DNA from 2 places in the Lysinibacillus sp. RU7 genome. Region 2 is predicted to be linked to the other one. Evidence: riboswitches for the same ligand, from Rfam matches in the RefSeq annotation. Region 2 holds a riboswitch; the other holds the start of a gene.
What was found. A riboswitch is a leader RNA that binds a small molecule or an ion and turns the genes downstream of it on or off. The one in region 2 is predicted to bind preQ1.
Positions count from the first base shown of each region.

Region 1: another riboswitch for preQ1. It lies ahead of AC3II9_RS02770 (QueT transporter family protein); the one in region 2 lies ahead of queF (preQ(1) synthase).

Region 1 covers NZ_JBYQFK010000002.1:257,753-260,953, reverse strand. Annotated here, with positions in the region: gene AC3II9_RS02775 (chorismate-binding protein) at 1-693, opposite strand, end outside; T-box leader at 751-957, opposite strand; gene AC3II9_RS02770 (QueT transporter family protein) at 1,146-1,628, opposite strand; PreQ1 riboswitch class I at 1,636-1,680, opposite strand; gene AC3II9_RS02765 (ABC transporter substrate-binding protein) at 2,227-3,201, shown strand, end outside.
Region 2 covers NZ_JBYQFK010000021.1:33,035-36,235, forward strand. Annotated here, with positions in the region: gene AC3II9_RS15130 (ABC transporter permease) at 1-345, shown strand, start outside; gene AC3II9_RS15135 (group-specific protein) at 346-735, shown strand; gene AC3II9_RS15140 (RNA polymerase sigma factor) at 713-1,252, shown strand; gene AC3II9_RS15145 (hypothetical protein) at 1,239-1,487, shown strand; PreQ1 riboswitch class I at 1,622-1,668, shown strand; gene queF (preQ(1) synthase) at 1,790-2,290, shown strand; gene queC (7-cyano-7-deazaguanine synthase QueC) at 2,346-3,059, shown strand; gene AC3II9_RS15160 (VUT family protein) at 3,085-3,201, shown strand, end outside.

The DNA of each region.
Region 1 (3,201 bases), on a different contig from region 2:
TTTCACACGTAAATCACGATAGAGGGAAAATGCATCCCCTGAGAACTCCGCTTGCAGTTTTCGTGACAGGACGATTTCCGTTGCTTCTCCTTCTACCATCACGTCTTGTGCCTTTTTTACTTGTGCTTCAAATTGGGCTAGTGTCGTTTGTTCTGTGAATTCACCCATTGAAAATTCAGTTTGCGAGATTGCTGTTCCGTTTAAAATTTGGTCAATGATGTCGTCGATATTGGGCTCTTTTATTTCTGCATCGATGTTTGTATGGACGATTGTGAATTCATCTGTTACATGATCAAAAATTACAATGGTGTCATATACATGGAAATTGACAGCTGGAATCGTGCTTTGTTCACGGTTGAAGCGAATATAACCGATTGCCCCGCCTGTGAATGGATATTCTGTGTGATTCGAAACACGTGGCATGACCTGCTTTAATGAACGCACTAAATCCCCTTCGTAGCTGTAAGACTGTCCTGTTAGATGCGAATTTTCTGTTAATGTTGTATTTGATCCTGTGTATGTTTTGCGTGGGTTCGCCCCGATAAATGAATAGCGTCCTGTCGTTTCGTGCTTCGCTGAACTTTCCAATAAAAATTTTCGTGTCCCTTGTAGGCGATTGAAAATTAATACAGGTGTTAAACAATCGCCATTTACTCTTTTAATCGTCGTACGTAATGTGTGTTTAATCAACATCCTCACTCCACTCTTGTAAAATAAAAAAGTCCTCTACAAAAAGCATAAATACTTTTTGTAGAGGACGATATAAACCGCGTTGCCACCTCAAGTTGAAGCTAAAAAGCTCCCATCTCGAATCTCTTAACGTGAGATATCCCGTTCGCCAACTTATGCTAGCGACTCTCATAAGGCCCATTCACAAGTGAAAATGACACGTTCCCACCAACCACGTGCTCTCTAAACATTTTGCTGCTTGCTACTCTTCTTATTCATCAATTTGCTCAGCTATTCTTCACTCTGCTCGTATGGCGATTACAGCTACCCATAATCTTCAACCAACCCGAACAATATAACTACTGTCATTGTACGGGGAAAATAATAATAAGTCAATATTTTCAGAAAATAATAATATGCAAGAATGCTATCCACAAAAAAATCGAGCGGCACAGTCACCGCTCGATTGAAAAATTTTAAATTAAATTTTTGAAATTTAAACGCTTATTTAATAGGTACATAATCGGTGCACCTACTGCCAATACGACAAATTCACCCGCAGCTACGGTTAACCATGTCCAGAAGAAAGGTAGCTCTAGTGCGAGATTTAATTCGAAGGCAATAATAAACATTGTAAATGTAAATAGGAGCGTATTTAATACTAAACGTACTATAATATTTTTCACAAATTTACAAATCAATACAAAAATTGAAATCGTAATGATGGAGTGTGCAACACCGAAAATAAGGTCATACAATCCTAATGGTGAAAACATGTTAGAAATAAATACTCCTAGTATAATCCCGATTGAAAAACGAGGATTAAATGCTACTAAATGATTGAATATTTCAGAAATACGGAACTGCACTTCTGTAAATCCAAACGGTGCAACGAGCATTGTCACAGCAATATAAAGCGCTGCAATAATCCCTGTCGTTGCCATAAATTTAACCTTCATATTTATATTCCTCCTAGTTTTTTTACGTGGGATGGTTTCGAACCACGGCGACTTAGCACGAAGTAATATTTTAGTATAATAGATGGCTATCGTCAAATATCTTATAAATCGGAATAGATAAATAGTAAAGAATATTTGAGATGTATGATTCATTAGGCGTTTGTGCTGATCATGCTATACGCCATGTGTGAATAAAATCATTCTCTTAAAAGGGAGGGCGTGATGTAACTGAAAATAGCATTCATTCTAAAGGGATTTAGAAAATGTACATTCCACAACAATAGAACCCTTTCCGCACGTAAAAGAAAGTCTCTTTTTTAAGTCTGCCTTCCCCATCGAACTAGACTTAAATACTAGATAACAACAATTAATTATTAGAAAATTGCTAGAAGTATTTTTGATATTTACATGATAAATAACTCATCAATTTAGCGCTTTAAAGCGTAAAAATATCCGAAAGTAGATTTCTATTATTTAGAAAATTCATAATGTTATTGACTGTCAGATAATATGAGTGTAAGATAGCGGTACATTCATACTTTGCTAAGTTGAATCGGCAAAGTGCAAATAGATAAATAGTTCTAGGGGGATAACAGAAATGGCTATTACTTTGAAAAAGTTTTCATTTTTATCGTCAGCAGCGTTAGCATTAATGCTTGCGGCATGTAACAGTGACGACACAAGCTCGTCGGATGCATCAACAGGTTCATCAGGTGGTGATGCGGCACCGGAAGAAACATACGTAATCGGTGTGACACAAATTGTTGAGCATCCATCATTAGATGCGGCATATGAAGGGTTCCAAAAAGCACTTGAAGATGCTGGGCTAGATGTAGAGTATCAATACAATTCAGCAAGTGGTGATACAAGCCAGACTGTAACAATTGCACAAAAGTTAGTAGGGGACGGAGTAGATTTAATTTTTGCGAACTCAACACCTTCAGCGCAAGCAGCAAAATCAGCAACAGCTGATATTCCAATTGTCTTCACATCTGTAACAGATGCAGTGGGGGCAGAGTTAATCGCTTCTATGGAAGCACCAGGTGGCAATGTGACAGGTACTGTCGACTTACACCCAGATACAATCGCTAATACAGTGAAGTTCCTAAAAGAGGAGCTAGGTGCGAAAAAGGTTGGGACAGTATATAACACAGGTGAGCAAAACTCTGTTGCACAAGTGGAGCAAGTAAAAGCTGCATTGGAAGCACAAGGGTTAACGCTTGTTGAAGCAGCAGTATCGGCTTCAACTGAAGTAAAGCAAGCGACAGAATCATTACTTGGTAAAGTAGATTCTTTATACATTATTACAGATAACACGGTTGTAAACGCACTTGAATCAGTTATCGATGTAGCTAATACAAATCAATTACCGTTAATCGTTGGCGAGCTAGACTCTGTAGCACGTGGCGGATTAGCAGCTTACGGGTTTGAATATTACGATATCGGTTATGAGGCGGGACAAAAGGCTGCTGAAATTTTAAAAGATGGTAAATCAGCTGGCGAGATTCCAGCGACATATCCAGGTAACTTAAAGCTTGCAATCAATAAAGCAACTGCAGACAATTTAGGCCTT
Region 2 (3,201 bases):
TTCATTAGTAATTTTGTCTTGCTGGCTTTGTACCCTCTTAGCTTTATACTGGCAGGGTTATTTAAAAATGGGAAAGTGGCTCAAAGCATGCTAATGCCAATTATGATATTGTTTATGTTTTCCATTACAATGTCGTCGATGTTTTTAACTCTTGCAGGAAAAGATCCACAAAATTATTATATTTTCTTACTTTGGAATCCAATGCTTTATCTGAATGACAGTTTGCAATTACATTTAAATATGGTAAATGAAACATGGCTTCCTGAGTATCAATATTTTATCATTTTAACTGTATTTAGTATTTTATTGGCGTTTATTGCTAGAAAAGTTTATAGCTTTAGGTAGGTGATACAATTGGATATTGGTTGGATAATTTCACTCATCATTATGGGGATATGGATTATACTTATATTAGCGATAATGATTCCTTATGATAGGAAATATATAGTACGTGAAAATAAAAAAATAAATTACAAGAAAACAACTATTTACTTACGTTGGAATATGTTTGATACACTAACAATTATTTTAGCGATTTATACAATTATTTGCGTGCAAGCATTAAATTTCTTAATTACAGCTGGTCAAACAATTTACAATCCATATGTGCAATTTTTTACAAATCAGTCTCAGGCATGGGTGATTGTCATAGTTGGGTATTTTGTGACGCGCGTTTCTGTTACATTAAAGTCGATAAAAGCTCATTGGGGGGATGGGCTTGATGAAAAGCAATGAAGAATGGATAGAAGCATACAAACAAGGTGATATAGAAGCCTTTAATATGCTGTATCATAATTTATATGAAACGCTTTATTGCTTCCTTTTTCGTTACACCCAAGAAGAACAGCTTAGTATGGATATTGTTCATGATACGTTTGAAAGATTGCAAAAAACATTACATAGCTATGATGTAGAAAAGGGAACTGTAAAGTCTTACTTGTTTCAAATTGCTTACCGGCTACTTGTAAACAAATTAAATAGACGAAAAAAGTGGCAAACATTTTTTCCGTTTTTAGTACCAGCAGCTACTAGCCAATTTTCAGCAGATGAAAAGTTAGCAGTGCAAGAAGCAATCGCAAAGTTACCGGAAAAACAACGAGGAGTCATTTTACTAACGTACTATCACGATTTACCGCAAGAAGAAGTTGCACAAATTTTATCAATCCCAATTGGTACGGTAAAATCAAGATTGCATAACGCAATTAAGTTTTTAAAAGATGAACTAAAGGAGGATTTCCATGCTGAAGGATGAATTTGACAAGGAACCGTCACTACGAAAAAGATTGGATGAATATAAAGTGGAAGTACCGCAATCATTGGCACAATTCAAAGTGAGTCGGTGGCAACGCTTTATTGAGTTTCTTGCATCACCTGCAAAAGATCCACTAGAGCAAATACATGCCTCCTCATCTGGCTATAATGCGATGAAGCTAGTGCCGCTTGCAAGTGCAGTTTTAATCACTATATTGCAGTTGTTTATTTTATAAAGAATGAACGGACAATATCTTGAGGCAGGAGTCTTCTATCGGATAACAATAAAGCTTTAATTCTCAAAATATATTTGACGTATTCCTTTGTTTTATGTATTATATCAAAAGAAACGAATATTCCCGACATTTGAACGGGAGAGGTTCATAGCTGATACCCTCTATAAAAAACTATGGAAGCATGCTTATTACGCCATGTCCATATCGGACGTGGCTTTTTTATTTGTTCGCTTTAGTTTATATGGATGAATGCCGCCTCTCTTGTGATGTGTTTTGGGAAACATATACAGGGAGGTTTTTTTATGTCTGGCCGTAGCCACGAGGAAGGATTAAAAGATTTAACACTATTAGGAAATAAAAATACGAAATATTCATTTGATTATGCCCCAGAAGTATTAGAGTCGGTGGATAATTTACATTCAAACCGCGATTATTTTGTGAAGTTTAATTGTCCAGAGTTTACAAGCTTATGTCCGATTACAAGTCAGCCTGATTTTGCAACAATGTACATTTCGTACATTCCAGATCAAAAAATTGTGGAAAGTAAATCATTAAAATTATATTTATTTAGCTTCCGCAACCATGGCGATTTCCATGAGGATTGTGTGAATATCATTATGGATGATTTAATTAAACTGCTAAACCCACGCTATATCGAAGTATGGGGGAAATTCACACCGCGCGGAGGCATTTCGATCGACCCTTGGTGTAACTACGGTAGACCGGGTACGAAATATGAGGAAATGGCGCACTATCGTTTAATGAACCACGATTTAAATCCAGAAAAAATCGATAATCGATAATGAAATAGAAGAGGTTTTTAGCCCCCCCTCGTTAAAAAAACTAAGAAGAGACAGCATTTTCTTAGGATGCTGTCTTTTCGTTTATAAGGGAGTTTTTAATATGAAACAGGAAAAAGCAGTTGTTGTGTTTAGCGGTGGGCAAGATAGTACGACTTGTCTATTTTGGGCAATGGAGCGCTTTGCACAGGTAGAGGCGGTAACATTTGATTATGGGCAACGACATGCACTTGAAATCGAATGTGCAAAAGAAATCGCACAGGAACTAGGCGTGAAACATCACATACTGGATATGTCGCTCCTTAATCAGCTTGCGCCGAGTGCATTAACACGACAGGAAATCGAAGTGGAGGAAGGGGAAGAGGGAGAGCTACCATCTTCTTTTGTACCAGGACGCAATCTTCTTTTTCTCTCTTTTGCAGGGGTGTTAGCGAGCCAAGTGGGAGCGAAGTATATCGTCACAGGTGTATGCGAAACAGATTTTAGTGGTTATCCGGATTGCCGCGATGTGTTTATCAAATCATTGAATGTCACATTAAATTTATCGATGGACGCTACATTTGTCATTGAGACACCGCTGATGTGGTTAGATAAGGCGCAAACATGGGCACTTGCAGATGAGTTGGGCGCACTACAATTTGTTCGTACTAAAACGTTAACGTGCTATAACGGCATCCAAGCAGATGGTTGCGGGGAATGTCCGGCATGTAAGCTACGAAACAGAGGGCTTACTACGTATTTAAATTGGAAAGAAGCAGAACAGAATAACTAGATTGTAAAGGAATGAATATAGAGAAATGCGAATCTTATTTTATTTATTATCCATTGTCATTGCGAACGTAGTAACGGCAAAGTTTGCACCGTTGCAATTCGGCATGTTTATTGTCCCAATGGGCACGCTTTTTGTAGGGGCA